DNA from 4 places in the Faecalibacterium sp. i25-0019-C1 genome. Region 3 is predicted to be linked to each of the others. Evidence: predicted binding sites of a transcription regulator. Region 3 holds the regulator's gene; each other region holds the start of a gene.
The links. The regulator HrcA, encoded in region 3, represses chaperone genes, less so after heat shock. The targets are predictions, from matches to a motif close to TGTTAGCACTCNNNNNNNNNGAGTGCTAACA.
Positions count from the first base shown of each region.

Region 1: the regulator HrcA is predicted to act here: its motif matches at 3,287-3,317, upstream of ACGHUK_RS04280 (Hsp20/alpha crystallin family protein).
Region 2: the regulator HrcA is predicted to act here: its motif matches at 1,498-1,528, upstream of clpB (ATP-dependent chaperone ClpB).
Region 4: the regulator HrcA is predicted to act here: its motif matches at 5,016-5,046, upstream of groES (co-chaperone GroES).

Region 1 is NZ_AP031428.1:864,342-872,237, reverse strand. It holds gene ade (adenine deaminase) at 1-268, opposite strand, end outside; gene ACGHUK_RS04290 (alcohol dehydrogenase) at 441-1,475, opposite strand; gene ACGHUK_RS04285 (YitT family protein) at 1,583-2,440, opposite strand; gene ACGHUK_RS04280 (Hsp20/alpha crystallin family protein) at 2,689-3,153, opposite strand; gene ACGHUK_RS04275 (ADP-ribosylglycohydrolase family protein) at 3,387-4,190, opposite strand; gene ACGHUK_RS04270 (hypothetical protein) at 4,205-4,468, opposite strand; gene ACGHUK_RS04265 (aminoacyl-tRNA hydrolase) at 4,685-5,137, opposite strand; gene ACGHUK_RS04260 (pentapeptide repeat-containing protein) at 5,150-5,737, opposite strand; gene ACGHUK_RS04255 (low molecular weight protein-tyrosine-phosphatase) at 5,750-6,199, opposite strand; gene ACGHUK_RS04250 (HAD hydrolase family protein) at 6,257-7,033, opposite strand; gene ACGHUK_RS04245 (DUF523 domain-containing protein) at 7,018-7,479, opposite strand; gene ACGHUK_RS04240 (helix-turn-helix domain-containing protein) at 7,566-7,823, opposite strand.
Region 2 is NZ_AP031428.1:367,554-375,449, forward strand. It holds gene ACGHUK_RS01810 (adenylosuccinate synthase) at 1-415, shown strand, start outside; gene ACGHUK_RS01815 (DegV family protein) at 461-1,363, shown strand; gene clpB (ATP-dependent chaperone ClpB) at 1,686-4,298, shown strand; gene ACGHUK_RS01825 (HlyC/CorC family transporter) at 4,557-5,861, shown strand; gene ACGHUK_RS01830 (ROK family protein) at 5,997-6,917, opposite strand; gene cysS (cysteine--tRNA ligase) at 7,018-7,896, opposite strand, start outside.
Region 3 is NZ_AP031428.1:217,245-225,140, reverse strand. It holds gene dnaK (molecular chaperone DnaK) at 1-1,324, opposite strand, end outside; gene ACGHUK_RS01090 (nucleotide exchange factor GrpE) at 1,426-2,055, opposite strand; gene hrcA (heat-inducible transcriptional repressor HrcA) at 2,052-3,125, opposite strand; gene ACGHUK_RS01080 (stage V sporulation T C-terminal domain-containing protein) at 3,313-3,855, opposite strand; gene ACGHUK_RS01075 (aminoacetone oxidase family FAD-binding enzyme) at 4,083-5,384, shown strand; gene ACGHUK_RS01070 (NAD(P)/FAD-dependent oxidoreductase) at 5,563-7,008, shown strand; gene ACGHUK_RS01065 (NAD(P)/FAD-dependent oxidoreductase) at 7,001-7,896, shown strand, end outside.
Region 4 is NZ_AP031428.1:1,270,959-1,278,854, forward strand. It holds gene ACGHUK_RS06330 (PHP domain-containing protein) at 36-893, shown strand; gene ACGHUK_RS06335 (TIGR03905 family TSCPD domain-containing protein) at 985-1,248, shown strand; gene ACGHUK_RS06340 (ATP-dependent Clp protease ATP-binding subunit) at 1,387-3,687, shown strand; gene ACGHUK_RS06345 (diacylglycerol kinase family protein) at 3,875-4,870, shown strand; gene groES (co-chaperone GroES) at 5,124-5,411, shown strand; gene groL (chaperonin GroEL) at 5,464-7,107, shown strand; gene ACGHUK_RS06360 (LuxR C-terminal-related transcriptional regulator) at 7,270-7,896, shown strand, end outside.

The DNA of each region.
Region 1 (7,896 bases), 650 kb from region 3:
GCTCGAAAGCCGGACCACAGAGCATGGAGCTTTCGATGTGGATATGCCCATCGATCAGGCCCGGGCAGACATATTTGCCGTGCAGATCAACTTCTTTCCGGCCATGATACGTGCCCACGCCCACGATCGAATTTCCGCTGATGGCAATATCAGCGGTGTCGATCTCATCGGTAAACACATTGATGATTCTGGCATTTTTCAAAACCAGATCAGCCAAAGCATCTCCTCTGCCTGCCGAGATCCGGCGTTTCAGTTCATCGGACTGCATAGAAACATCTCCTCTCTCTGAAGTTCGATTTTCTCACCTGTGGATTGGTTCCGCCATTATTCTACCACGCCTTGCCGCTGCGGAAAAGATGTCGGGAAACAAAAATGGCCCCGGAGGGCTTGTTACAGCTCTCCGGGGCCACTTTATGTGCGTTGTGTCTTGGCGCAGACCGTCAGCACTCCACTGCCACCTTGATCACGCCGTCCCGTTTCTTTTCAAACAGCTCGTAGCCCTCTGCGATCCGGCGCAGGGGGTAGGTGTGGGTGATGAGCGGTTCGGTATCGATCTTGCCTTCTGCGATGAGACGCAGCGTTTCTTCACAATCGCAGCCGTCCACGCCGCCGGTCTTAAAGGTGAGGTTTTTGCCGTACATTTCCGGCAGCGGCAGGGTCTGTGCCTTATCGTACAGCGCCACCACGGTCACGATGGCGTTGGGCCGTGCACACTCCCATGCCAGCCGGAAGGTGGAGTCTGCCCCTGCCACCTCCAGCACCACATCGGCCCCGCCGTGGTCGCTGTGGGCGCGCACAAAGGTGGCGCAGTCCTCCGGCTGCACCGTGAGCACCTGCGGGTAGTGCTGACGGATGAACTGCAGGCGGCTTGCGTCCTTTTCACAAACGATGATGCGCTTGGGGCTGTGCAGCATGACGCACAGCAGCGTGCAGATGCCGGTCGGCCCTGCACCGAGGATCAGCACGGTATCCTCGGGGGTGATTTCCGAGATGCGTGCCGCCCAAAAGCCGGTGGCCAGCACATCGCCCACCAGCAGCGCCTGCCGATCGGTAACGCCGTCCGGGATCTTGTTCAGTCCCTGATCCGCAAAGGGCACCCGGACATACTCGGCCTGCCCGCCGTCGATGCGGCAGCCCAGCGCCCAGCCGCCGTTTTGATTGGTGCAGTTGTTCACAAAGCCTTTTTTGCAGAAAAAGCACTCTCCGCAGAAGGTCTCCACGTTCACCGTCACCCGGTCGCCGGGTTTCACATTGGTCACCGCACTGCCCACTTCTTCTACGATGCCCACCATCTCGTGCCCTACCGTGATGCCGGGCACCGCCCGGGGCACGCTGCCGTGCTTGATGTGCAGGTCGCTGGAGCAGATGCTGGCAAGGGTCACTTTTACAATGGCATCCCGCTCGTGCTGCAGCACCGGCTTTGGTTTTTCCATCAGTTCAAATTTGCCCTCGGAAACATAGGTATAGGTCAGCATGCTTTTTACCTCCACGCGCTTTGATATTTCCGGACTTGAGTATACCACGCAGCTATGGCAAAGAGCAAGCCGCAAAAGGCCCGCCCTTTGCGGCAGCTCTCCGCCGATCAGATCTTGGGCTGATACTGCATGCTGGATACATTGTAAATGGTAACAAAAGCCTTGGGGTCTTCCCGGTTGATAAAGTTCATCAGCTTCTGATATTCGCTCTTGTCCACGATGGTAATGATCTCGTTGTGTTTTTCCAGATTGTATGCACCGATGGCCTCGTACATGGTCGCACCGCTGTGCAGGTCATGGAGGATGAACTGACGCAGCGCCTCCTCTTTTTCGGTGATGATGCAGACGCGGCGTTTGATGCTGTTATCAAAGATGAAATGGTCCAGCACGATGCCGTTGAAGTAAGTACCGAGGATACTCAGCACCACGGTCTTTTTATCGTAGACCAGGGCCGCGGAAAGCGCCACACACATTCCTGACAGAGACATGGCTTTTCCCAATTCCATGTGCAGGTACTTGTTCATGATCTTTGCCACAATATCCAGCCCGCCGGAGGATGCATTGCGGTTGAACAAAATACTCAGCCCGATGCTGACCACCAGAATATAGCACAGCACGTCCAGCTCCTGACTGCCGGTCATCGAGCCGAACTCCGGGAACAGCTTTTCAAACAGCCCCAGAAACACCGGCAGCAGCACACTGGTGTATACGGTCTTTGCGCCAAATTCTCTGCCACAGGTAAAGAACCCGATGATGAGAAGCACGACGTTCAGGATCATCGTAATGACCGACAAGGGCAGCGGCACAAAATTGGACAGCACGATGCCAAGGCCGGAAATGCTGCTGACGGATGTATGGCTCGGCACCAGAAAAAAGAAAACGCCCGCCGCAATGATCGCCACCGCCCCGGTCAGGACTGCCGTCTCCCTCAGGACTGCGCCGGTCTTTCCTTTTACATCACACATCTTTGTCCCCCTAAAATCAAATTTGTTTCACCGATCTCCTCATCTTTGTCGATGCGGACAAGGAGCTTACCGCCAAAGCGTTTGTATTCCATAGTGAAGTACCTCCATAAATTCCGAGTTGCTGTTCTCAGTATACCATGATTTTCCCTTGCGGAAAAGATAGCGAAACAAAAATGCCCCCGGAGGGCTTGTTGCGGCTCTCCGGGGGCATCTTATGTGCGTTGTGCCTTGGCGCACACGGTCGGCATTTACTCGATCTCGATCAGGTTCGGGTTCTCAGGCAAAGCCTTCGTCTGCTGAGGAGCAGGCAGCTCGATGTGCAGGACACCATCCTCGAACTTTGCGTGGATGTCTTCCTTCTTCACATCGCCCACGTAGAAACTGCGCGCGCAGGTGCCGGAGAAGGATTCGCGCCGCAGATAGCGGCCCTTCTGATCCTTTTCGTCGTTGCTGTGGCTGCGCACTGCCTGAATGGTCAGGTAGCCGTCGTTCAGATCCATCTGAACGTCTTCCTTCTTGCAGCCCGGCAGGTCAACCGCTACTTCGTAGCCGTTGTCCGTCTGTTTGACATCGGTCTTCATCATGTTTGCACCACGCTTACCAAAGGTATCACGAGCCTCACGGTTCATCATACGTTCCAGTGCAGCGTCATTCCAGAACGGATCGAAGAAATCATCGAACAGGTTTTCATGGAAAACAGTCGGCATAAGCATAAATCATTCCTCCAATCCCGGCGTTCGGGTCGGGGCAAAAAATCTGAAGCGTCCATTCAGAAGGGCTTTCCGGGGAGCCTAGCGGCTCTCCTTTTGCCCTTCCTCCTGAGCACGCCACTGTTATAGCACCGTTCATTAGCAGTGTCAATAGAAGAGTGCTAAAATTCATGAAAGAATAATACTTTTATAAAATCCTATGCAATCTTTTCGAAATTCAGTCGCATCATCGCATTTTATATCATCTTGGCAATCATGAAGCACAACAGCTCATATCCTTCCCGGATATCCTCCGGCAGACGTTTCAAAGTCTCGTCCCGCAGTTCCTGCGGCATCCCGTAAAAAGCTTCGGCAATGCCGCCGGTGATGCAGGCAAGGGTGTCGCTGTCGCCGCCCAGAGAGACCGCATTGCGAAGTGCATCCTCAAAACTGACGCTTTCCAGAAAAGCAATGATTGCTTCCGGCACAGTTTCCTGACAGGTCTCCACATGATGATAGGTCGGCCGAATTTCATCGCAGGTACGGTTCAGGTCATAACCGAAGGTCTGCTCCACATACCGCTTGATCTCCGGCTTGCTGTGGCCGGTACGGGCCAGAAAAATCACTGCCGCCGTGGCCTGCGCGCCCTTGATGCCCTCCGGGTGGTTGTGGGTGACTTCGGCGGTCACTTTTGCCATTTCCAGCGTTTTGTCCAGCGTATCGAACAGCCAGCCCGCTGCCGACACCCGCATAGCCGAGCCGTTGCCGAAACTGCCATAGGGATTCGGATTTTCTGCGTGCAGCCACCGGCGGAACATCCCGCCGTAACCGGCATGGGGATATTTACGGCCCCAGAGCCGCATTTCATGCTGCACTGCACAAAATGTTCTCTCCGGCAGACCCTTTCCGTCAATCAGACCAACTGCCACCGCAGCGGTCATGACCGTATCATCGGTGAAGTGCGATTTCTCGCTCAGCAGCGGAAAATCCTTGTGCTTGTAATTGTTGTGGTCAAATTCATAGGGACTGCCCACGATGTCACCCAAGATTGCTCCTAACATGGCTGTTTCCTCCCTTACCTATGATGCCGCTTCTGGAAATCGGCTTCGATTTGTTCTTTCCACTCTGCGCCGATGGACGCGCAGCAGGGTGCTTCCCGCATCCGGGAGACTGTCTCGCTGACAACGTGGTAGTTGACCGCCACGCCCTGTGCGTCATTCTCAAACCGCACAGCCCGGTCGGACGAGATGCCGAAGCGGGCAGCTTCCTTCACGGCGTCCATGTTGGCACCGAGGAACAGGAACTCCCAGCCGTACTGCTCTTTTTCCCGCTCGATCATCCGGCGGATCTTCTCATAGCCAAACCGCTTGCTGGCGTTTTCCAGCCCGTCCGTGGTGATGACAAAGATGACCTTTTCGGCACGCTCGTCCTCCGGCAGATGGCACTGGATTTATATGTGCCTCATTTCCGCGCAAACTGCGAGACCTGCGGCAGCAAGTTGATCTGCAACGGCTGCAGTGACTGTGGAAAATGCTTATAAAATAAAGGAGTTCTATCAATACAAATGGAACTTATGGCTGATCTGGTGTGCAATTTCATCCGGCAGCGGGCGGAAGCCGATGCAGGTCAGGGTCATGCCTTCTCCGTTTTCATCAAATTCTTCCGGCTCCAGCTCGGTGTGGCAGGCATCCCGGATAAGGAAGAAGTCTTTGTTTTCCACAAGGCCCAATTCCTCGGCAATGGTCTTTGCTTTCAGCAGTTGATTGCGGTTCTTTGCCCCGCAGATAGTTTTGGTAAAAGAGCCATCGAACCATTCTTCATAGGTTGCTTTCTCCAACATGATTTCTGCCCGATAGCCGGTAATTTCTCCGTCTTTCTCAATGGGTTTCACGCTCTGTCCCATGCCGATGGGGTCGGTGAGGAATGCCAGCGAAGCGTGGCAGCACTGCGCCGCCAGCTTACCGGGAGACATCTGCAGGTCTTTTCGGGCAATGATGAGTTGACGCATTTTCTCTCCTTCTTACGACAGCTTGATCTTCAAATCTGCCAGCAGATTCACCGCTTCCGGCAGCGAAAATTTCGCATCCTTCAGGCGGCTGCCCAGAATGTCCACCTTATAGCCTGTAGCATCCCGGAAATCCGCCTTGCGCAGGTCACACTGGTAGAATTCCGTTTCGTGAAGTTCCACTCCCTTGAAATTCGCCAGCTGCATCTCGCATTTGGCAAACATGGAGCCGACAATTTCGTTGCCGTCCGAAAAGTCGAAGCGGTTAAAGTTCATTTCGGTGAAGGTGTTATATTTCAGACTACACTCTTTCAGCGTGTGGATAGGGTCCGGGAAGGCACCGTTGGACATCAGCGGTGCCCACTCGATTTCATTCAGGCGGCAGTCCTCAAAATCCAGCGACTGCACCGAAGAATGAGTGCTGCGCAGACCTGTGATCTCACACCGCACGAATTTGCACTCATTCAGCGTGGTATGATCCAGTTCGCACTTGGTAAAAGAGCAATCCGCAAACACGCAGTCGGTAAAGTCGCAATCCTCAAAAGCCTCCTCGGTGAACGACAGGTCAGCAAACCGTTCACCTTCACAATAACGCTCTGTCATAAAATTCTCCTGTCAGCGCAGTTCTTCCAGCAGAGCCGTGCAGCCTTCCAGCACATCCTGCCAGGTAGCTTCAAAGTCCCCGGTATACCATGGGTCGGCCACATCGCCGGGGCGGCGGGTATGATCCATCAGCAGAGACACTTTATGCTCCGGGTCGCCGCCCACAAAGCGCGCCATATTGCGCAGGTTGTTGTGATCCATGGCGATCAGATAATCGTAGGTTTCGTAATCCCTCCGGGTCATCTGCCGGGCGGTTTTACCCTCGCAGGAGATGCCGTGCTCGGCCAGCTTCCGCCGGGCGGGCGGATAGACCGGGTTGCCGATCTCCTCGGTGCTGGTGGCGGCGGATGCGATTTCAAACTGGTCAGAAAGCCCAGCTTTGGCCACAAGGTCTTTCATTACAAATTCGGCCATTGGGCTGCGGCAAATGTTGCCGTGGCAGATAAAAAGCACTTTCGTCATACCAAAATATTTCCTTATATCGTATCATTTCGAATTTTGCACACATGCGTGCAAAATTTAGTTCTGCTTCAAGAACTCCCGCAGCACATCCTCTGGGCGGGGTGTATGGTTCGGGTACTTTTCCCGCAGCGGTGCGGCGGCACCATCCATAATGTAGGGCACACCCACAATGTCCAGCATCGACACATCGTTATAATTGTCGCCAAAAGCCATCACATCGGCAAGGGCGATGTCCAGAGTCTTGCAGATGCTGCGCACACCGATGCCCTTGTTAGCAAAGGTGGTGTCGATCCAGTACGGCCCTGCCACAGCGCAGTTCGCCTCTTTCCATCGTGGGACAAACCGTTCCGTGTAAGATTCTACGCCTTCGTGCAGATACACCGATACTTTTGTGATCTCCTCCGGCACCTCGGAAGGGTCATGGATGATCTGATAATTGTTTCCGATGAACTGAATACGCTTGAGCATTCCCAGACCCCGCTCCATCAGGTATGCAGTATTCCGGCCGGAAAGCATCACTTCGCCCTGCCCGTCGCTGCGGGTCCACAGGTCGTTGGCGATTTCTTCGGCCAATGCACGCGGCATCGGATTCTTGGCGATGCACTGTTCGTCCTTATAGATCACGCCGCCGTTTTCGCAGAGAAACACACAGCAGTCCGCCACCGGTGCAAAGAGCTTGCGCAGGCTGGTATACTGCCGACCGGATGCCGGGCAAAACAGAATGCCGCGCCGATGCAGCTCCCGTATCTGTTCAAAGATCTCGCCTTCCAGCTCTTTCCTGCCGTATTGCAGCAGCGTACCGTCAATGTCGCTGCAAATCAGTTTGATTGACATTTTCCGTCCTCATTTTTCAAGATAATTTTAGGCAATTCCCCGGCATCCAGAACACGGACGCCTTCGTCCATCAGCATTTTCGCAAAAACGCCCTGTCCGGAGATTTTTGTACCGGAAAACGTTCCATCGTAAATTTCCTTCACGCCGCAGCTGGGGCTGCGGGATTGCAGGATAGCAAGCTCCACCCCATTTTCTTTTGCGATGGCAAGGGCCTTGGCTGCGCCCGCTCGGAACTCCCGGTCCACATTGATGCCCTCTTTGTTCGTGACAACGCCCTGCACGATTTCCGCCGGGCACCGCGGTGTGGGCAGGCCGCCCAAAACCTCCGGGCAGACCGGAACCACCTGATGCCCCCGCGCAAAATCACAGACCGCCTGATTGTAATTGTTTCCGCCGCTGTATTTGCAGTTTTCGCCCAGCAGGCAGGCGCTGACCAGAATCTTCATTGTTGCGTGCTCCGTTTTTCAGATACTGAATCTTTTACCTATTCTACCACGCTTTTGGGCATTGAAAAAGAGGATTTTGCTTTTTCCTATCCCCATACCGGGAGGTCCGCCGTAATCTTTTCTAATTCCTGTGCAAGAAACGTCAGTCTTTCCCTCAGATGGTTGTTATGCGGTGCATCTCCGTTCAGCAGATAGTCCGTTCTGACATTCAGGCAGGACGAAAGATCCTGCAGCAACTCAATCGAGCAGCAGCGGCTTCCCGTTTCAACTTTTGCAAGATGGTTCGCACTAACGTTCAGCATTATACTCAGCTGTTCCTGTGTAATCCCCTTCTTTTTCCGCAAATCGCGGATTCAAATTCGACTTTATTTCACAAAAGCGAATTTGCTCATAAATTACCACAGAGTATTTTTTCCG
Region 2 (7,896 bases), 150 kb from region 3:
CGACCTGCGTGAGGCTGGCCACGAGTACGGTGCAGCCACCGGCCGTCCCCGCCGCGTTGGCCCCATCGATCTGGTGGCAAGCCGCTACGGCGTGTTCTGCCAGGGCTGCGATGAAGTTGCTCTGACCCTGCTGGACGTGCTGGACTACATGGAAAAGATCCCCATGGTCACTGCCTACAAGCTGACCGATGGCAGCACCACCACCCGCTTCCCCATGGGCGAAGCTCTGGACACCGCACAGCCCGTGGTGGAGTACCTGCCCGGCTGGCACTGTGATATCACTGCAGCCCGCAAGTGGGAAGACCTGCCCAAGGAAGCACGCGATTACGTGGAATATCTGGAAAAGGCTGTCGGCTGCAAGATCACCTACATCTCTGTGGGTGCCGAGCGTGAGGCTTATATCCACCACGTATGATCCCCTGCAAAGCTCCTGAATGATTCAGAAAAGGAAGCGTCACAGATGTTTGATATCATTACCGACAGCGCATGCGACCTGACGCTGGACACTGCCAAACAGCTCCAAATCGAGGTCGTGCCCTTCTATGTCTCGCTGGACGGCGAGCACTACCGCAAAGAAGGCAAGGAGATCGCCGTGCGGGACTTCTACCAGTTCATGGTGGACAACCCTTCGGCCTACCCCAAAACCAGCCTTGCTTCCATTGAGGACTTTGAGCAGGCATTCCGTGCCCATGCTGCTGCTGGCCGGGATGTGCTGTGTCTGGTGTTCACCAGCAAGATGAGCGGCTGTGTGGGCAGCGCCCGCAATGCCCGGGATCTGGTGCTGGAAGATTTCCCCGATGCCCGCATTGAGGTCATTGACAGCGCGGCGGCTACCGTTACCGAGTCCACCATGGTGGAAAACGCCGTGGCCATGCGGGACGCAGGCTGCACGCTGGACGAGACTGTGACATGGCTGGAAGCAGAGAAAGCTACCAACCAGATCTTCTTCACGGTAGGCAATCTGGACTATCTCATTAAGGGCGGCCGCATCGGCAAGGTGACGGGCCGTGCAGCCAACATGCTGGGCATCAAGCCGATGATCCTGTTCAAAGATGGCGAGATCTTCTCCGGCGGTGTGGCACGCGGCCGACAGAAGAGCTTTGAAAAAGCGCTGGAACAGCTGATGAACTATCTGGATGCCCACGGCGGCACCCCGGACGACTACCGCATCACCGTAGGCTACGGCTACGACGAAGAGGAAGGCAAGCGCCTGTGGATGCAGACCCGCGCGGCCCTGCGTGCAAAGTACCCCGGCGCACAGTGCGAAGTGGGCCTGCTGCAGATCGGCTGCACCATTGCCGTGCACACCGGCCCCTATGCGCTGGGCATGGGCGTGATGCGCCGCTGGAAAAAGCAGGGCTGATATCTTTATACAAAAAGGCAAGACCACCGCACAAACGTTGTGCGGTGGTCTTTTTTTAGCCCCCGCAGGCGCTTTTTTCCTATTTGCAAACTTTTTATGAACCCTATTGACAAAGTGGGAAAACAGGAGTATAGTTTTAGCAGTCAAACAGATAGAGTGCTAAAACAAGTAAAACCAGTTCGGCAGGAGGTGCTTGAAACCGTGAAACAACTGAAGAATAGCCGCTGCTTCCCGTTCGGCAGCATCTCTGCACCGGGCTTTTAGCAGATGGATATCGTGTCCGCTAAAATAAACCTTCCGGTATGAATGGAGGCTTGACTTTATGAATACCAATCAATATACACAGAAAACGCTGGAAGCTCTGCAGGCAGCGCAGCAGCTGGCTGTGGAGTACCAGCACAATCAATTGGAACCTGAACATCTGCTGCACGCCCTCGCTTCGCAGGAGCAGGGCCTGATCCCGCAGCTGCTGCAGAAGCTGAATGTTGACCCCGGTAGTTTTGCTGCCGCCGTGGCCGAAAAGCTTTCGGCTCTGCCCCGGGTCTCCGGCTCCGGCCGTGACCCCGACAAGGTCTATATCTCGCAGGCTGCCGATAAGGTGCTCAGCGCCGCCGCCCGAGAAGCCAAGGCCATGAAGGACGACTATATCAGCGTGGAGCATGTGTTCCTTGGTCTGCTGGACGAGCAGACCCAGAACACCACCGAGTTGTTCCGTGCGTTCAGCATCACGAAAGATAAGTTCCTGCAGCAGCTCACAGCAGTGCGCGGCAACCAGCGCGTCACCAACGACAATCCCGAGGAGACCTACAACGCCCTGCAGAAGTATGGTCAGGATCTGGTAGATCTTGCCCGCAAGCAGAAGCTGGACCCCGTCATCGGCCGTGATCAGGAGATCCGCAACGTGATCCGCATCCTGTCCCGTAAGACCAAGAACAACCCCTGCCTGATCGGTGAGCCCGGCGTTGGCAAAACCGCCATTGCAGAGGGCCTTGCACAGCGGATCGTGCGCGGCGATGTGCCCGAAAACCTGAAGGACCGCATCGTGTTCAGTCTGGACATGGGCGCTCTGGTGGCCGGTGCAAAGTACCGCGGCGAGTTCGAGGAGCGCCTGAAGAGCGTGCTGAACGAGGTGAAGAAGAGCGAGGGCAAGATCATCCTCTTCATCGATGAGCTGCACACCATCGTGGGTGCCGGCAAGACCGATGGTGCCATGGACGCAGGCAACCTGCTCAAGCCCATGCTGGCCCGGGGCGAGCTGCACTGCATCGGTGCCACCACGCTGGACGAGTACCGCCAGTATATCGAGAAAGACCCCGCTCTGGAGCGCCGCTTCCAGCCGGTACAGGTGGATGAGCCCACCGTGGAGGACACGATCTCCATCCTGCGCGGCCTGAAGGAACGCTACGAGGTGTTCCACGGCGTGAAGATCAACGACAGCGCCCTGATCGCCGCTGCCACCCTTTCCGACCGCTATATCACGGATCGTTTCCTGCCGGATAAGGCCATCGACCTTGTGGATGAAGCCTGCGCCATGATCAAGACCGAGATGGACAGTATGCCCAGCGAGATGGACGATCTGGCCCACCGCATCACCCAGCTGCAGATCGAGCAGGTGAGCCTGAAAAAGGAGACCGATGCCCTGAGCCAGAGCCGCCTGAAGGATCTGGAAAAGGAGCTGGCCGAGCTGCAGGACAAGTTCCGCAGCATGAAGGCAAAGTGGGAGAACGAGAAGAACGCCATCGGCAAGGTGCAATCCCTGCGTGAGCAGATCGAGCAGACCAATGCCGACATTGAAAAGGCTCAGCGCGAGTACGACCTGAACAAGGCTGCTGAGCTGAAATACGGCAAGCTGCCCCAGCTGCAGAAACAGCTGGAAGAGGAAGAGAAGATCGCCGCCGCCAAGAAGGAGGACAGCCTGCTGCGTGACCGCGTGACCGATGAGGAGATCGCCCGCATCGTGGCCCGCTGGACCGGCATCCCGGTGGAGAAACTGGTGGAGGGTGAGCGCGAGAAGCTGCTGCATCTGGACGATGTGCTGCACCAGCGGGTCATCGGTCAGGACGAGGCTGTGACCAAGGTGAGCGAGGCCATCCTGCGCAGCCGCGCCGGTATCGCCAACCCCAACCGCCCCATCGGCAGCTTCCTGTTCCTCGGCCCCACCGGCGTTGGCAAGACTGAGCTGGCCAAGGCACTGGCACAGGCCCTGTTTGACGATGAGCGCAACATGGTGCGAATCGATATGACCGAGTATATGGAGAAGTTCAGCGTCAGCCGTCTGATCGGCGCGCCTCCGGGATACGTCGGTTACGAAGAGGGCGGCCAGCTGACCGAGGCTGTGCGCCGCAAGCCCTACAGTGTGGTGCTGTTCGATGAGGTGGAAAAAGCCCATCCCGATGTGTTCAACATCCTGCTGCAGGTGCTGGACGATGGCCGCATCACCGACAGTCAGGGCCGCACCGTGGACTTCAAGAACACGGTCATCATCCTCACCTCCAATCTGGGCAGCGACATCATCCTGAACGATCTGGAGCAGCGCCGCGCCAACGGCTCCAACGAGCTGAGCGAGGAAGCAAAGCATCAGATCGACCAGCTGCTGAAGAGCAAGTTCCGCCCCGAATTCCTGAACCGTCTGGATGAGATCGTCTACTACAAGAGCCTGACCAAGGACGAGATGCGCAAGATCGTGGATCTGCAGCTGCAGGATCTGCGCAAGCGCATGGAGGAGGGCAAGCACCTCAAGCTGGAGGTCACCACCGCTGCCAAGGACTTCATCATCGATTCTGCTTACGACAGCGTCTATGGCGCACGTCCCATCAAGCGGTTCATCCAGAGCCGCGTGGAGACCCTGATCGCCAAGGCCATCATTCAGGGCAGCTATACCGAGGGCAACACCCTGACGGTAGACTGCGAGAATGGCGCTTTGACCCTGCGATAATGTAAATTTTACCTGTTCTGTACGGACTTTGCGGCAAGAAAGCTTGCACCACCGTACAGAATATGGTATGATTACAAATAACATTGATGTGCTTTTCATCGCGGAACAGCAACGATGGGGAGCACATTTTTGTATACGGAAAGAACTCCTTCCGTCATCGCGCGGCAAGGCTCCCTCTTTGAGGGAGCTGGTTGCGAAGCAGACTGAGGGAGTCTGTTCTTTAATAAAAACAGAAAGTTGAGTGTGATTTCCCTTTTTATGGACGATGGCAGTATTACGCTTTTGGCGGCACTGATCATTCTGGTGGCATTTTCCGCCTTTTTCTCCGCCTCTGAGACCGCATTTTCTTCCCTGAACCAGATCCGCCTGAAAAGCCGCGCCGAGGACGGCGATTCGGCAGCAGCCCGCGTGCTGGCTATGTCGGAAAAGTACGACAAGCTGCTCTCCACCATCCTCATCGGCAACAATATCGTCAACATTGCCGCAGCATCCATTGGCACAGTGCTGTTCACCCGCCTGCTGGACCCGGAGCGGGGCGCGACGGTGTCCACCTTCGTGCTGACCATTGTGGTTCTGATCTTTGGCGAGGTGACCCCCAAGAGCCTTGCAAAGGAGATGCCGGAGACGGTTGCCACGGCGGTTTCGCCCTTTTTGAACCTGCTCATGATCCTGTTTACCCCGCTGACCTGGCTGTTCACCCAGTGGAAGCGCCTGCTGGGGCATTTCATCCGCAGCACCGAGGAGGACACCATCACTGAGGGTGAGCTGATGACCATGGTCAGCGAGGCCGAGAACGACGGCGAGCTGACCGACCGGGAAAGCCAGCTCATCCGCAGCGCCATTGAGTTCGACGATGTGGAGGTGGAGGAGATCCTCACGCCCCGCGTGGATGTGATCGCGGTGGAGGACGATCTCTCGCTGGATGAGGTGGCCGATACCTTTGCGGAATCGGGATATTCCCGTCTGCCCGTTTACCACGGCACCATTGATAACATCATCGGTGTGGTACATGAAAAGGACTTTTACCTTGGCCGTCTGCGCAAGGATACCACGCTGGAAGACCTTGTGAAGCCCACCCTTTATACCACTGGCTCCACCCAGATCTCCCAGCTGCTGCGCACCCTGCGTGAGCAGCACCATCACATGGCGGTGGTGGTGGACGAGTACGGCGGTACCGAGGGCATCATCACGCTGGAAGACATTCTGGAAGAGCTGGTGGGCGAGATCTGGGACGAGCACGACGAAGCGACCGAGGACTTCCGTAGGCAGTCGGATGGCAGCTGGATCGTGCTGGGCAGTGCCGGTGTGGACGACCTGTATGAGAGGCTGGGCCTGCCGGAGGATGAGGATATCGATTCCAATACGGTGAACGGTCTGGTGCAGGAAAAAACCTGCCATCTGCCCAAGGTGGGCGACCGGTTCACGCTGGGCGAGTACGACGGTGTCGTTACCCGCACGGCCAAGCGCCGCGTGACCGAGGTGCGCCTGACCCCGGCGGAAAAGCCGGAACCGAAGAAGGAAGAAGACGAAAAGCCGCACTTCAACCGGCTGACCAATAAGTAAATCTAAGGGAGGATGCCGTTTTCCAATACGGCCCTATCCTGTGAAAAAGCAAACTCCGGCAGACTGCAGTCTGCCGGAGTTTGCTCTATAAAAATAATTGTTCCGCTGAATATGGCTAGAGCGAAGCGGAAGCCATTAAATGGTTTTGCTTTCCGCCTGCAGATAGGTATACAATGCTCCCACCTGATTGGCTTCGCTGCTGAAATGGCAGGGCACGATCTCGCAGCGGGGCAGACCGATCATGTAAGGTGATTCCCCACGGGAAGCAAACAGCCCGGCATATACCCGGCGCAGACTGTCCAGCAGCAGCGGCTGCTTGCTGATGCCGCCGCCGATGGCTACCTTTTCCACATCCAGCAATACGGTCAGGTTGTAGATCTGCACGGCCACCATCTTGCAGAACCGTTCCAGCACTTCCAGCGCTTCCGGCTCGGCGGCATTGGCGGCATCAAAAAAGAGTTTACCGTTCATGGGGGCATCGGCAGGCAGGCCCTTGCGGGCGCGATACCACTTGAGCAGGTATTTGGTGCTGCACTGGCAGGCCATGGTTTTTTCGGCATTCTCCCACTCGTCGGCGTTGGTGTTCACAAAGCTGTACTCTCCGGCGGTAAAGTGCACGCCGCGCACCAGCTGGCCATTGGCAATGATGCCGCCGCCCACGCCGGTGCCGATGATAAACACTGCCGCATTGCAGCAGCCCTGCAAGGCACCGGCCCGCAGCTCTGCAATGGCTGCAGCCTTGCCGTCGTTTTCCAGCGTGACACGGCAGCCGCATCTTTCGCGCACCAGCTGCCCCACCTGCGTGCCGGTGTTGTACAGAAGTGCCCCGCCGTTGGAGACATAGCCGGTGTTGGCATCCACAAAGCCGGGCAGCGCCATGGCGATACCGGCCACTTCATCCTTATGCGGTGCATACAGAGCGTATATTGTGTCGAGAAAATGCTCCTGCGTATCCTGCGGCGTGGGCACGGAACCGGCATCGAAACGGTTCATCTGCTCGTCCATGACCGAATATTTGATCTCGGTGCCTCCTACGTCAAAAACCATGACCTTCATTGCTGTTCCCTCCGCAAAGCTGATCTTCTTCCTTATTATGGCAAATGCGTGCAAAAAAGTAAAGCCATCCGCAACATGCCGCGAATAGCTTTACTTTAATTTAGAGCTTGCTCAGCTGCGGGCCCTGTGCGGTATCCTTGACCGCCCAGCCCAGTTCGGTCAGCTGTGCACGGATGGCATCGGCAGTGGCCCAGTCCTTGGCCTTCTTGGCGGCGGCACGCTTCTCTACCAGCTCAGTCACCTCGGCGGGCACCTCGTCCTTCTTGCGGTTGTACAGCAGGCCCAGTACGCCGGTGATCTCGTCGAACGCAGCGGCGGCGGTCTGCAGGGCATCCTTGGAGGAAACAGCCGACAGCGTGTTGATCTCCTTGACCAGATCGAACACGGCAGCCAGTGCATCCGGGGTGTTCAGGTCATCGTCCATGGCGGTGCAGAACTTGGTGCGGGCCTCGGCAGCCTTTTCCTTCAGGGGCTCGTCGGTGCCAAAGGTGTCCTTGGTCAGGGCAAAATCCAGATTCTCGCGGCAGGTGTACAGGCGCTCCAGGCTGTTCTTGCAGCTTTCAATGAGGTCCACGGTGTAGTTCAGGGGCATCCGGTAGCCTGCGGTCAGCATGAAATAGCGGATGGGTTCGTAGCCGTAGACATCCGCCACGTCCCGCACGGTGAAGAAGTTGTGCAGGCTCTTGGACATCTTCTGATTGTCCACGTTGATGAAGCCATTGTGCATCCAGTAGCGGGCAAAGGTGCAGCCGTTGGCGCACTCGCTCTGTGCGATCTCATTCTCGTGGTGAGGGAAGATCAGATCCTGACCGCCGCAGTGCAGGTCGATGGTCTTGCCCAGATGGGTGCGGCTCATGGCGCTGCACTCGATATGCCAGCCCGGACGGCCCATGCCGTAGGGGCTTTCCCATGCAGGTTCACCGGGCTTTGCGGCCTTCCACACGGCAAAGTCTGCGGGGTCCTCCTTCAGGTCGTCGTC
Region 3 (7,896 bases):
GAGGCACACCACGGGGAGCCGGAGCGATGCCGTCCAGATGGAAGACACCCAGGCTCTTGTTGTCGCGTGCGAACTCACGCTCGCCCTGCAGAACGTTGACCTCAACAGAGGGCTGGTTGTCTGCAGCGGTGGAGAACACCTGACTCTTGTGGGTGGGGATGGTGGTATTGCGGTCGATGATCTTGGTGCACACGCCGCCCAGAGTCTCAATGCCCAGGCTCAGCGGGGTGACATCCAGCAGCAGCAGGCCCTTGACATCGCCCTGCAGCACGCCGCCCTGAATGGCAGCACCCACGGCCACGCACTCATCGGGGTTGATGCCCTTGAAGGGCTCGCAGTTCAGTTCCTTCTTGACTGCATCGTAGACAGCGGGGATACGGGTGGAACCACCGACCATCAGGACCTTCTTCAGGTCAGAGGGACGCAGGCCTGCATCCTGCAGAGCCTTGCGGACGGGGCCCATGGTGCGATCCACCAGATCAGCGGTCAGCTCGTTGAACTTTGCGCGGGTCAGGGTCATATCCAAGTGCTTGGGGCCGGTAGCATCAGCAGTGATGAAGGGCAGGTTGATCTGGCTGCTCATTGCGCTGGACAGCTCGATCTTTGCCTTCTCGGCAGCTTCCTTCAAACGCTGCGCAGCCATCTTGTCCTTGCGCAGGTCGATGCCGTTCTCGGTCTGGAAGGCATCTGCCATCCAGTTGATGATGCGCTCATCGAAGTCATCGCCGCCCAGATGGGTATCACCGTTGGTGGCCAGAACCTCGGTAACGCCGTCGCCCATCTCGATGATGGACACATCGAAGGTGCCGCCGCCCAGATCGTAGACCATGATCTTCTGGTCTTCTTCCTTATCGATGCCATATGCCAGAGAAGCGGCAGTAGGCTCGTTGATGATACGCTTGACGTTCAGGCCTGCAATGGTGCCTGCGTCCTTGGTAGCCTGACGCTGGCTGTCGTTGAAGTAGGCAGGAACGGTAATGACAGCCTCGGTAACAGGCTCGCCCAGATAAGCCTCGGCATCAGCCTTCAGCTTCTGCAGGATCATAGCGCTGACCTGCTGGGGAGTGTACTCCTTGCCGTTCAGGGTCACCTTGTGGTCGGTGCCCATGAAGCGCTTGATGGAAGCAACGGTGTTCTCGGGGTTAGTGATGGCCTGACGCTTTGCCACCTGACCCACCAGACGGTCGCCGGTCTTGGTAAAGCCGACCACAGACGGGGTGGTGCGTGCACCCTCAGAGTTTGCGATAACAACGGGCTCGCCGCCCTCCATGACAGCCACGCAGCTGTTGGTAGTACCAAGGTCGATACCAATGATCTTACTCATAATGAAAACTCCTCTCGAAAGAACAAATCGTATTGTTTATGTGATGCTCAAATGTTTGTAAGCGGATGTTATATTCAAAACCCTTTCGGGTTTCTGCTTTGTTATTCGGCCACTACAACGGTCGCATGGCGGACGATCTTATCGCCCAGCTTGTAGCCCTTCTGGTAGACCGTGATGACGGTGCCGCTCTCCTGTCCGTCCGGGGCGGGGATCTGCTGCACTGCATTCATGAAGTTGGGGTCAAAGGGCTTGCCCAGCGCCTCGATCTCCTCCACATGGAGGGCATCCAGCGCCTTGGCGGCCTTGTCCAGCGTCATGGTCACGCCCTTTTTGTAGTTCTCGTCGGTGGTGGGGGCGTTGGCCGCCATCTCCAGCGTATCCAGAATGGGAATAATCTGGTTCACCGCAAAGGAAATGCCATCGTTGAACTTCTGGTCGGCTTCGCGGGTGGAGCGCTTGCGGTAGTTCTCGTACTCCGCTGCCATGCGCAGCAGCTGGTCTTTGGCCTGTGCAGCGTTGGCTTCGGCAGCATCCAGCTTTGCCTTGACGGCTTCCAGCTCACGGGCCTTCTTGTTGAACCAGCCGCCGTCCTTCTTCTTGTCATCCTTCGGGTCGGCAGCTTCAGCAGCAGGTTCCTGTTCGGGTGCTGCCTGCTGGGCCTTTTCCTCGGGAGCCGTTTCGGGCTGCTCCGCTTCCTGAGCCGGAGCCGTCTTTTTTGCTTCTTCGCTCATTCCAGATCCTCCTTATAGATCACAGTCCGCCGCGGTACGGCAGCCTGCGGGGTGTCTTTTCGTTTGCCGCTCATTCCTTCGCCAAGCTGATCTGCAAAGTAATGCAGCAGCGGCATCAGCTTCTGGAAGGGCATCCGGGTGGGGCCGATCAATGCAATGGAGCCCCACAGGCCTCCGCCCACCAGATACCGGTCGCTCACGATGCACAGGCCCGGGATCTGCGGTTCCAGATCCTCGCCCAGCAGCACGCTCTCACTGCGTTCTACCGGAGGTGCGATCAGGCCAGCGGCCTGCTCCTCGTCATTCAGCAGTGTGAGGATGTCGCCCACCTTGCCGTCCAGCTGGGGCCAGTCCAGCAGATACTGCTCGCCGCCCAGAAATACGTGGGGCTTGACGGAATCCTGCAGGATGGCCGCTGCCGCGCTGATGACAGGCACCAGCTCCGGGTCGATCTGGCTGCACAGCTCTGCCAGCAGCCGGGTGGAAAGATCCACCGGCGCTACAAAGGTAAGGTTGCGGTTGAGCAGTGCAGCAAGTGCTGCCGCATTCTCGCGGGAGAGGCCGGTGCGCACCCGTGCCACACGGGTACGAACGTAACCGGCCGTGGTAACGGCCAGCACAGCCGCTGCGCTGCGGCCCACCTGAACCACTTCATAGTGGGCGATGCACAGGTCTTCGGCGCACGGGGTGCTGATGGCGGCGGTGCAGCCGCTGATGGCGGCCAGCGCCTTGGCGGCACCTGCGGCCAGCTTTTCCGGCTCATGGTCGAGGCTTGCGAACACCGCATCCACACGGGCGCGGCTCACACGATCCAGCGGCTGATCGTCGGTCAGCAGATTATCAAGGTAGTAACGGTAGCCCTTGGCGCTGGGCACACGGCCCGCGCTGGTGTGGGGCTGCTCCAGCAGACCCAGCTTTGTCAGCGCCGCCATCTCATTGCGAAGCGTTGCGCTGGAAACTGCCATGTCAAAGTAGTTTGCCAGCACGCTGCTGCCAACGGGCTCGCCTTCGAGACCATACAGCGCCACGATCGCCTGCAAGACTCGCTGCTTGCGTGCATCCATCGTCATAGCGCCTGCCTCCTTTTTGCGTTCGCTTTGTTTGTTTAGCACTCCTTGTTCCTGAGTGCTAAGACCATTATAGCCAATTTTCCGGTGCTGTCAAGCCCCTTGGAAAAATGTTTTAAAAGATTCATAATTCTGTCATAAACGAAGAAAGCGCCCTCCTTATTATAAGGAAAGCGCTCCGGCATGTTCTTTACTCTTCCATCTGCCTTGCCAGAAATGCCGCCGCCACATTCACGGCCTTGAGCTGGGCGGCATCCGGCGTGGCCGTGCGGTCTTCGGTCAGCAGGGCCACCACGCCGGTCACATCGCCCGCCGCAATGATGGGTGCGGCGCACAGCACTGCTCGGGGCGAGCCTTCGCAGGGCAGGATGCACTTTTCGGCAATGCCCTCGCTCTGGTACAGCCTGCGGCCATCCATCAGCTTTTCCAGCGGCTGGCTGATGCTGCGGTCGGCCAGCTCCCGCCGGCCGGAGCCGCTCACCGTAAGGATGCGGTCACGGTCGGCCACCAGTGCAGTCAGCGCAAAGCTTTTGCTGAGCACCTCGGTATACTGGGCCGCTACTGCGTTCATCTCGCCAATGGGCGAATACTTTTTAAAGATCACCTCGCCGTCGCCCGTGGTGAAGATCTCCAGCGGGTCGCCGCGGCGGATGCGCTGGGTGCGGCGGATCTCCTTGGGGATCACCACCCGGCCCAGCTCGTCGATGCGGCGCACGATTCCTGTTGCTTTCATGTTTTTGCTCCTCCGTTTCCTTAAAAATGCCTGCAGCACTAGTATCTGTCAGGCCGGGCCATTTATACCTGCTGCCCCCGCGCAAAAAGACCTGCACGGAAAGCTGCCTCTTCGTTGCGTTTCCGGCAGGGTTCTGCTACAATGATACAAAAAGCCGTTTTCATAAGCACAGCACCCCGCTTATGAAGACAGATCCTAAAATTCTGCTGAGAAAGGCAGGTGTCCGGATGCCGAACATCCTCATTCTGGGCGGCGGTGCCGCCGGTCTTGCAGCCGCGCTTGCGGCGGCACAAAGTGCCCCCGCTGCACAGGTCATTGTGCTGGAGCGCAACCCGAAGCCGGGCAAAAAGCTGCTTGCCACCGGCAATGGCCGTTGCAATCTGGATAACACCGGCATTGCGCCGGAGCTGTATTTCACTGCCGACCCGGCAGCACTTCGTCCGCTGCTGGATGCCGTAAATACCGCCGACCCGCTGCGCTGGTTCCGTGCGCTGGGGCTTTACACCCGCACCGACGAGGCGGGCCGGGTGTATCCGTACTCCAATCAGGCGGCGGACGTGCTGGCCCTGCTGGAGCACCACCTTGCGCAGCACCATGTGCAGCTGCGCACAGGCTGCACCGTGCGCACCCTGAGCCAGAGCCGCAGCGGCTACGCCGTACAGTTCGAGACGGCAGAGGGCTCTGCCGAAACGCTGCGCGCCGATGCCGTCATCTGCGCCATGGGCGGCGAGGCAGGGCCGCAGTTCGGCACCGACGGCTTTGGCACCCGGTTCGCCGCCCAGTGCGGCGGCAGGGTGGAGCCGCTGTACCCCTGCCTGACCGCCCTGCAGTGCGCAAAGCCCCGCAAAGCGCTGGCTGGCATCCGTGCCAAGGCAGCAGCATCCCTGCTGGACGGTACCCATGTGCTTGCCTGCGAGAACGGCGAGGTACAGTTCACCGATTACGGCCTTTCCGGCATCTGCATCATGCAGCTGTCCGGCCTGCTGGCCCCGGGCCGCGGCCCCAAGGCTCCTGCTGTGGAGCTGGACCTCTTCCCGGCAGTGGACGAAACCGCACTTGCCAGCCTGTTTGCGGCCCACGCCGCCCAGACGGCAGGGGGCAGCGCCGCTGACTTCTGGCTGGGCCTGCTGAACCAGAAGCTGGGCCGTACTGTGTGGTCTGCCGCCGGGCTGCAGGACAGCGACGCGCCTGCCGTGCTCACCGCCGCACAGTGGCAGAAGCTGGCCCACACCGCCAAGCACTGGCGCTTTGAGGGGCTGACCCCCTGCAGCTGGAAGCAGGCCCAGACCACCGGCGGCGGGCTGGCCCTGCGGGAGGTGGATCAGCACTTCCAGTTCAAGGGCTGTCCGGGCCTTTACTTTGTGGGCGAAACGCTGGACTGCGCGGGCAGCTGCGGCGGTTTCAACCTGCACTGGGCGTTCGGCTCCGGCCTTGTGGCCGGGCGCAGCGCTGCAGGCCATGCTGCAGCAGGCCGTGCTCTGCCAAAAGCCTCCGCGCCCGCAAAGAGCAGGAAAAAGCCGCACAGGTAAAAATGAGCTTTAAATTTTCAACAAAAGCTTGACATCTTGTGCAGATCGCATTATCATAAAGACAATAAAGGTTTGTTCAGAGGATTGAGCAGAACAAGCAAGGGGAGAGTCGAAAGGCCCTTTTGTTTGTCCTGCTCTTTTTCTTTTATTCGGCAAACGGAGCGATCAGGAGGTTTTTATGCTGGATGTAGCAATTATCGGCTGCGGTGTCATTGGTGCGGCAGCCGCCTATGAGCTGTCCCATTACCCGCTGCAGACCGCCATTTTCGAGGCTGAAAATGACGTGGCAGACTGCACCACCAAGGCCAACAGTGCCATTCTGCACGCTGGCTACGACCCCGAACCGGGCACCCGGATGGCGCGGCTCAACGTGGAGGGGTCCGCACTGGCCAAGGAGATCTGCGCCCGGCTGGATGTGCCGTACCTGCAGTGCGGCAGTCTGGTGCTGGCCCTCAGCCCGGAAGAGCTGCCCCACCTGCAGAAACTGTATGAGAACGGCATCGCCAACGGCGTGCCGGGCATCCGGCTGCTTTCCGCAGAGGAAACGTTTGCCATGGAACCGAATCTGGCCCCCACTGTCGTTGGCGCGCTGTATGCGCCCAGCGCCGCCATCGTCAGCCCGTGGGAGTTTGCGCTGGCAATGGCAGAAGTGGCTGTGCGCAACGGCGTGGAGCTGCACCGCAGCTGCCCTGTGACCCGCATCGAAAAGACCGCCGGCGGCTGGGCGCTGACCACCCCCTCCGGAATTGTGGAAACGCGCTATATCATCAATGCGGCAGGCATCTCGGCGCAGGCCGTGCACGATATGGCCGCACCCCACAAATTTACCATCCAGCCCACCCGGGGCGAATACTACCTGCTGGATAAATCCGAGGGCAGCCGTGTGCACCACGTCATCTTCCAGTGCCCCAACGAAAACGGCAAGGGCGTTCTGGTGGCCCCCACCGTCCACGGCAACCTGATCGTCGGCCCGAACGCCGACCCCGTGGAAGGGGACGATACCGCCTGCACCGCCGCCGGGCTGGCCTTCGTCAGCGCCGCAGTGCGCCGCAGCGTGCCGAACATCCGCTTCAGCGAGTCCATCCGCAATTTTGCGGGTGTCCGTGCCAATGTGGACACGGGCGACTTCGTTATCGGCGAAGCAGAGGGCGCGCCCGGTTTCATTGATCTGGCGGGTATGAAATCGCCCGGCCTTTCCAGTGCACCGGCCGTTGCCAGAGAAGCCGTCAAAATTCTGGAAGCTCACGGCGATCTGCCCGCCCCCAAGGCGGATTACAGGGATGGCCGCACCCGGGTGCGCTTCAAGGAGCTTCCGCCCGAAGAAAAAGCCCGGCTCATTGCAAAGGAACCCGCCTATGGCCGCGTGATCTGCCGCTGCGAGACGATCACCGAGGGCGAAATTCTGGACGCTCTGCACGAAGAGATCCCCGCCACCACCATTGACGGTGTCAAGCGCCGCTGCGGTGCCGGTATGGGCCGCTGTCAGGGCGGCTTTTGCGGGCCGCGGGTGCTGGAACTGATCAGCAAAACGCTGGGCATCAGTCCGCTGGACGTGCTGCAGGATAAGGCCGGCACCAACGTCTTACTGTGCGAAACCAAGCAGGAGGGAGAGCACCATGATTGATCTGGTCATCGTCGGCGGCGGCCCTGCAGGCCTTGCCGCAGCTTACAGCGCATGGCAGCATGGTCTGCGCGATATCCTTATCTTAGAGCGCGACAACGAGCTGGGCGGCATCCTGAACCAGTGCATCCACAACGGCTTCGGCCTGCACCGCTTTGGCGAGCAGCTCACCGGCCCGGAATACGCAGGCCGCTGCATTGAACTGCTGCGCTCCACCGGTGTCCGGGTGGAGCTGGGCACGATGGTGCTGGACGTCACCCCGGACAAAAAGATCCACTGCGTCAGCCGGGAAAAGGGCTATCAGATTTTGGAAGCCAGAAGCATCATCCTCTGCATGGGCTGCCGGGAACGCACCCGCGGTGCCATCGGCATTCCGGGCAGCCGCCCCGCCGGCATCTACACCGCCGGTGCGGCCCAGCGCTATGTCAACATGGAGGGCTATCTGGTAGGCAAGCGGGTGCTCATCCTCGGCAGCGGCGACATCGGCCTGATCATGGCCCGCCGCATGACGCTGGAAGGTGCCAAAGTACTGGCCTGCGTGGAGGTCATGCCGTATTCCGGCGGCCTGACCCGCAACATCGTGCAGTGCCTGCAGGACTTCGACATCCCCCTGTATCTGTCCCATACCATCGTGGATATTCAGGGCAAGGCCCGCGTGGAAAAGGCCACCGTTGCCAAGGTGGACGAAAACCGCCGCCCCATCCCGGGCACCGAGATGGAATTTGATGTGGATACCATCCTGCTCAGCGTCGGCCTGATCCCGGAAAATGAGCTGACCCGGCAGGCGGGCATCCCCATGGACCCTCACACCAAGGGCGCTGTGGTCTACGAGAATATGGAGACCGGCATCCCCGGCGTGTTCGCCTGCGGCAACGTGGTGCACGTGCATGA
Region 4 (7,896 bases), 1.1 Mb from region 3:
GCCTTTCTCTGGCTTTCTTGGGAGGTTTATTTTCCATGCCCGGCGATCTTCACAACCATTCCACCTGTTCCGATGGCTCTGTGCCCATCCACCGCCTGCCGCTCATGGCGGCGAGGGCGGGGCTGGACACCATGGCCATTTCCGACCACGACACCCTGCTCAGCGTAAACTACTGCTATGAGCACCCTGTGCAGGACGGCGTGCGCCTGCTTCCGGCCACCGAGCTGACCGGCTATGACCATGAGCATAAGCATCGCGTGCACCTGCTGTGCTACTTCCCGGATCCGGAAAGCCGGGAACTGAAGGAGCACTGCGACATCCTGCGACAGCGCCGCAACGAGTGCGGCCTGCAAAGCGCAAAGGAGATCGAAGCGCTGTACCCGCAGTTCCGCACGGAACAGGCGCTGGAATACGCAAAGGACAGCGGTGTGCTGTTCAAAAGCGGCATTATGGAAGCGCTGCACCAGCTGGGGCTGTGCGATGCTGTGTACGGCAAGCTGTACAGTTATCTCTTTGGCTGGGAGCCGCGCGGGGTGGTGCTGCATCAGGTAAAATATCCCTCGGTGCAGGAAGTGATCGCCACGGCGAAAGCTGCCGGTGCGGTGCTGGTGTTTGCACACCCGACCGTTTACAAGAGCATGCCGCTGGTGCGTCAGCTTGCCAAAGAGGGTATCATCGATGGCATTGAGGTGGAGCACCCCCGCAACAGCCCGGAGGACAGGGCCGAGTGTGCTGCTCTGTGTGAGCAGTATGGGCTGATCCATACCGGCGGTACGGACTTCCACGGTGCAAACCATAAGGTGCCGCACCCGGTGGGTACCTGTACCACGGCAGACGATCAGGTGGCCCGCATTCTGGAGCTGGCCCACAAGCGCCGCGGTATTGATGTGTGACCCGGTCACATTGACATTCCGGCACGCTGCTCTATAATAGAAACAGACGATCTTCGTCGGGATTTCTGTCGAAAAGAGAGGATTTTGAACTATGAGCAAGGAATTCAGCTTCCCGAACAGCGGCACCTGTTCCAAGCAGACCAACTTTGTGCTGAACGATGACCACACCATTGCGTCCATGGAGGTCATTGGCGGCTGCAACGGCAACCTGAAGGGCATCTGCCGTCTGGTCAAGGGCATGAAGGCCGAAGATGTGATCGACCGCATGGAGGGCACGCTCTGCGGTTTCCGCAATACCAGCTGCCCGGATCAGATCGCCAAGAACCTGAAAAAGGCTCTGGCCGAAATGGACTGAAAAAATCAAACAGCGAAGGGGAGATGCCTGCGGGTATCTCCTTTTTGTTTTCCCATCCCGACAGAAAGAGATGTTTTTTTCTGTGCTTCGGGGCTATACTTCTTGTGAAAACGAATTTCATCAGCAAGGAGCGGGCAAATGAGTATTTGGGAAAAACTTGGCTTTGGCGGGTACAAGGGCTTTTCGCACGAGTCGGATCAGCTGCTGCGCAGTGCGGTGGAGCTTGCCGGGAACCTTGGCTGCGAAAAAGCCGATACCGGCCACCTGCTGCTGGCGATCCTGCAGCAGGATCACGGGGCGGCAGCACGGTTTCTGGAGGGCAAGCAGATCCGGGAACCAGAGGTGCGCCGTCAGCTGGCCGAGAGCCGCCGCGCACCGGCTTTGCATCTGGATCGCTACGCCCTTGCGCCGGACCTCAAGCGCACCATGGATTACGCCATCATCGGGGCACAGAACGCGCACCTGAACCGGGCCGAGCCGGAACATCTGCTCTGCGCCATGCTGGAGGATGACGGCTGCACAGCAGGCATCCTGCTGGCATCCATGGGCGTGCAGCTCACAGATGCCGTGCGGGAGTGCCGCCAGCTGTCCGGGCAGTTCGTACTGCCGTATCAGATGCGGACCACGGTCAGTGCGCCGCGCGGCAGCCGCGCCAGTGATAAGTACTGCCGGGATCTGACCCGCCGTGCTGCGGAACGGGAACTGGACCCGGTGTTCTGCCGGGAAGCAGAGCTGGACCGCATGGTGGAGATCTTATGCCGCCGTCAGAAGAACAACCCCTGCCTTGTGGGGGAGCCGGGCGTGGGCAAGACCGCCCTTGCCGAAGGACTGGCCCAGCGCATTGCCACGGATCGTGTGCCCCGTGCGCTCAAGGGCCGCCGTCTGCTGGCACTGGATATGGCCAGCCTTGTGGCGGGCACCAAATACCGCGGTGACTTTGAGGAGCGGTTCAAGAACCTGCTGGAAGAGCTGGTGCGGGACGGCAGCTCCATCCTGTTCGTGGACGAGTTCCACACCATCGTGGGTGCCGGTGCAGCGGAGGGTGCCATCGATGCAGCCAGCATCTTAAAACCGGTGCTGGCCCGGGGCGAGATACAAATTATCGGCGCTACCACTACCGAAGAGTTCCGCACCCACATCCAGAAGGATGCCGCACTGGAACGCCGTTTCGGCAAGGTGCAGGTAGAGGAGCCTACGCCTGCGCAGGCGCTGGATATCCTCAATGGGCTTGCGCCGCGCTATGAGTGCTACCACAATGTCTGCCTTCCGCCGGAAGCGCTGCAGGCTGCGGTGGAGCTTTCGGTGCGGTATCTGCCGGGGCGCTTTCTGCCGGATAAGGCCATCGACCTTATGGACGAAGCCTGTGCGGCGGCACGCATCCGGGCCGAGCAGGCAAAGCAGTCAAAGCCCACGCTGATGCCGGACGATATCGCCCATGTGGTGGCGCAGGCCAGCGGTGTGCCGGTGGAGCGGGTAGGTGAGCAGGAGCGGGAACGGCTGGACAAGCTGGAAGAACGTCTCAACGCCGAGATCGTGGGCCAGAGCCGGGCTGTGGCTGCGGTGGCAGGTGCCATCCGGCGCAGCCGCACCGGTCTTGGCGAGCCGGGCCGGCCCATGGGTGCCATGCTGTTTCTTGGCCCCACGGGAGTAGGCAAAACGGCTCTTGCCCGGGCGCTGGCGGTCAGCTGGTTCGGCAGCGAAAAAGCCCTGCTCAAATTTGATATGTCGGAGTATCAGGAGCAGCACACCGCTGCCCGGCTGCTGGGTGCGCCGCCGGGCTATCTGGGCCATGACGAGGGCGGACAGCTGACCGAAGCAGTGCGCCGCCGCCCTTACAGTGTGGTGCTGTTTGACGAGATCGAAAAGGCACACCCGGACATTCAAAACATCCTTTTGCAGATACTGGAAGATGGCCAGCTGACCGATGCCATGGGCCGCAAGGCGGATTTCCGCAACACCATTGTACTGCTCACCTCAAACCTCGGCGCACGTTTTTTGGCGGGTCAGAGCACGCCGCTGGGCTTTGCGGCGGGCAGCGAAGCCGTGTTTGAAAAGCAGTCTGCGCAGGCCATTGAGGAGGCAAAAAAGTGGTTCCGGCCAGAGCTGGCAGGCCGTCTGGACGAGATGATCGTATTCCGTCCGCTGGCCGACGACAGCCTGTGCGCCATTGCCGAAAAAATGCTGTGCCAGCTGGAGCAGCGTGCCGCCCGCAGCGGCTACCAGCTGCATCACACACCGCGGGTAGGGCAGGCGCTGGCAGCAAAGGCCCGCTCTGCCTACGGGGCCAGAGAACTGCGCCGCGCAGTGGACAGGGCAGTGGAACAGGCACTTGCGGATCAGATCGCATCCGGCACGGCCTGCGTGGGCCAGCACTGGACAGCGGACTGCTCGGCGGATGGTGCTATCGTCCTGCGGGAGGACGAAACCGCAACACTGTAAAGCATCTGAAGCTCAAAAGGACCGCCCTGAGTTACAAGACCCGGGGCGGTATTTTTTTGTCTGCAGGGGGGAGCGGAGACATCCGCTCCTTTTTTGTGCGTACGGGGCAGGGACATTGTGAGATTGGCTCTTGCATCCTTTTGGTTTTCTGTTATCATAGAAGCAACAGAATTGCAGGAGGAAGTCCATGCGCACATTGTTTCTTTTGAACCCAACTGCCGGTAAGGCCGATTGCACCCGTACGCTGCCGCAGCAGATCAATGTTGCCGCCGCGCGTGCAGGGCTTGCGCCGGAAGAGTATACCATTCAGGTCACAAATCACGCCGGTCATGCCCGGGAGCTGGCCAATGCCGCTGCGCAGCAGGCCCGGCAGAGCGGGGAAGAACTGCGGGTCTTCACTGCCGGCGGCGACGGCACCTTCAACGAAGCGCTCACCGGGATCTATGGCTATGCAAATGCAGCCGTGGGCTGTCTGCCCTTTGGCAGCGGCAACGATTTTCTGCGCACCTTTGGTACAAAGGAAGAGTTTCTGGATCTGGATGCCCAGCTGGCCGGTGGGCCGGTGAGCATCGATCTGATGCAGACCAGCCTTGGCCTTTCGGCCACCATCTGCGCTGCCGGTCTGGATGCGCAGGTTGCCTACGGCATCCCGAAGTTCCGGCGCATCCCGCTGTGCGGCGGCGAGATGGCTTATGTGCTTTCCATTGTGGAACAGCTGTGCGGGCACATCGGCCGCAGGGTGGAGTATACCATCGATGGTGAAACGCTGGATGTGGACTGCCTGATGTGTGCCATCTGCAATGGCCGCACCTATGGCGGCGGTTTCTGTGCAGCGCCGGAAGCACAGCCCGACGACGGCTGGCTGGATGTATATATCATCCGCAAGGTGAGCCGCGTGACCATTGCAAAGCTGCTGGGAATGTACAAGAGCGGCAAGCACTTCCAGAACGGTCAGCTCGTCAGGGCTGCAGAGCCGTATTTCATTTACCGCCGCGCAAAGCAGGTGAGCCTGCGCGCTGCGGATGGCCGTGGGCCGATCGTTGCCACGGCAGACGGTGAATGCGCACCCAAGGAGCAGATCACTGTACAGGTACAGCCGCTGGCAGGGCGCATCCTTCTGCCAAAGCCTGCTTTTGAGCGCTTTGCAGCGCAGAGGACGGCACAGAGTGCAGACCGAACATGAAAAACCAGAAGAAGAGACAGCTTTTTTTGCCCAAGAGAAAGCTGTCTCTTTTTCGCTGTACGGCTGATTTTTTCATCTGTCATAAATTCTTAACAAAAAGAAGCAAAAAAGGTCTTGATTTTTTGGGTCAAGATGAGTACAATACACTTAGCACTCAGAGAAATGGAGTGCTAAAGAACCAAAGAGCCGACACGAGGCCCTTTGGACACAGCAAAGTTTTAAATTATATTTTTACTATAGGAGGGCAAGAACTATGAAGATCATTCCTCTTGCAGACCGTGTTGTCATTAAGGCTGTTGAGGTTGAGGAGACCACCAAGGGCGGTCTGATCCTGACCGGCAGTGCTAAGGAAAAGCCTCAGGTGGCTGAGGTCATCGCTGTCGGCCCCGGCGGCGTTGTGGACGGCAAGGAAGTCAAGATGACTGTGAAGGTCGGCGACAAGGTCCTCACCAGCAAGTACTCCGGTACCGAGGTCAAGGTGGACGGCGAAGAGTGCACCATCGTCCGTCAGGGCGATATCCTGGCAGTCGTTGAGGACTGAGCGGTTTCCCCTCTGATATTTGAAAATTGAGCTTTAAAGGAGCGATTTGATTATGGCTAAGCAGATCAAGCAGGGCGAGGATGCCCGCAAGGCACTGTGTGCCGGTATCGATACCCTGGCAAACACCGTTAAGATCACCCTGGGCCCCAAGGGCCGCAATGTGGTGCTGGGCAAAAAGTTCGGTGCACCGGTCATCACCAACGATGGCGTGACCATTGCCAAGGAGATCGAGCTGAAGGACGAGTTCGAGAACATGGGCGCACAGCTGGTGCGTGAAGTCGCTACCAAGACCAACGACGCAGCAGGCGATGGCACCACCACCGCAACCGTTCTGGCACAGGCCATGGTCACCGAGGGCATGAAGAATGTCACCGCCGGTGCAAACCCCATGGATATCCGCCGCGGCATGAGCAAGGCTGTTGCCAAGGCTGTTGAGACCATCAAGGCTCACAGCCAGAAGGTGAAGGACAGCAACGATATCGCCCGCGTCGGCACTATTTCTGCAGGCGACCCCGAGATCGGCCGTCTGATCGCCGAGGCTATGGAGAAGGTCACCTCCGATGGTGTTATCACCATTGAGGAGAACAAGACCACCGCTGAGACCTACAACGAGATCGTGGAAGGCATGCAGTTCGACCGCGGCTACCTCACCCCGTATATGGTCACCGATACCGACAAGATGGTGGCTGATCTGGACAACGCCGCTATCCTGATCACCGATAAGAAGATCAGCGTGATTCAGGATCTGGTCCCTCTGCTGGAGCAGGTGATGCAGAACGGTCTGAAACTGCTGATCGTGGCTGAGGACATTGAGGGCGAGGCTCTGTCCACTCTGATCGTCAACCGCCTGCGCGGCACCCTGAACGTCTGCGCTGTCAAGGCTCCCGGCTTTGGCGACCGCCGTAAGGAAATGCTGCAGGATATCGCAACCCTGACCGGCGGCACCGTGGTCTCCTCCGATCTGGGCTATGAGCTGAAGGATGCTACCGTCCAGATGCTGGGCCATGCCCGTCAGGTGAAGGTCTCCAAGGAGAACACCACCATCGTTGGCGGTGCAGGCGATAAGGATGCCATCGCAGCCCGCATCGCTCAGATCCGCAGCCAGATCGAGGCCGCTACCAGCGATTTCGACCGTGAAAAGCTGCAGGAGCGTCTGGCAAAGCTGGCTGGCGGCGTGGCCGTCATCAAGGTCGGCGCTGCTACCGAAGTTGAGATGAAGGACAAGAAGCTGCGCATCGAGGATGCTCTGAACGCAACCAAGGCTGCTGTTCAGGAAGGTGTTGTTGCCGGCGGCGGCACTGCTCCTATCAATGCGATCCCCGCTGTGCGTGAGCTGTGCGACACGCTGGAAGGCGACGAGCGCACCGGTGCCAAGATCGTTCTGAAGGCTCTGGAAGCTCCTCTGCGCCAGATCGCTAAGAATGCCGGTCTGGAAGGCAGTGTCATCATCGACAAGATCATCTCTGCCAACAAGCCCAACTACGGCTTTGATGCTCAGAACGAGGTCTTTGTGGACGATATGATCGCTGCTGGCATCGTTGACCCCACCAAGGTCACCCGTTCCGCTCTGGAGAACGCAGCCTCCGTCGCTGAGATGGTGCTGACCACCGAAAGCTTGGTCGCTGATCTGCCGGAACCCCCTGCTGCACCCGCTGCTGCAGGCGGTGACATGGGCGGTATGGGCGGCATGTACTAAGCCAAAACCGCCGCTCCCAAGAATCCCAATTTATAAAAAGAACGCAGGCAGAACTTTTCGCAAAGGCGAAGGCTCTGCCTGCTTTTTTGCATCCCTGCCGCACTTTTCTCTTCGCCGCAAATGTGCTACAATAGCCTTAGCATAAGGAAAAGGGGAACGCGCATGGCCAGAAACAGGCAGAACCTGAACATCATCTACATCTCGGACCGAATGCGGGAGACGCTGCGGCCCATAGCGTCCTGTGCGCTCACGGCGGTGGTGGCCCCCATGGGCTACGGTAAAACGACGGCGGTGCGCTGGTTCTTGGCAGAGCAGGCCAAGGCGGGGGCCGTGGTGCTGCAAGCCAGCATCTACTCGGATAACCGCTCCATCTTCTGGAAAAGCGTGCAGAAGGCCTTTGCCGCCGCCGGGCTGACGGTGCTGGAGGGCTACGACTGCCCCGCCGACGCCAGCGGCGCGGCTTTGCTGCTGGAGGACCTGTGTGCCGCGCTGGGTGGCAAAACGCCCTACTATCTTTTTCTGGACGATTTCCATCTGCTGGAGGACGAGCGGGTGGCGCAGTTTTTGTGTCGGCTGGCCTACCGCCTGCCCGAGAACGTCCACCTTATCGTGGCCAGCCGCAACCGCTTTCTGCCCGGGGAGCAGGTGGTGCGGCTGGGGCGGCGACTCCACCACATCGAGGCCGACGGCCTCCGCCTGAACCGGGAGGAGCTGCTGGCCTACACCCACCGCTGCGGCGTGGAGATCACCGCCGCCCAGGCCGAGAGCCTGCTGCGCTCCTGCGAGGGG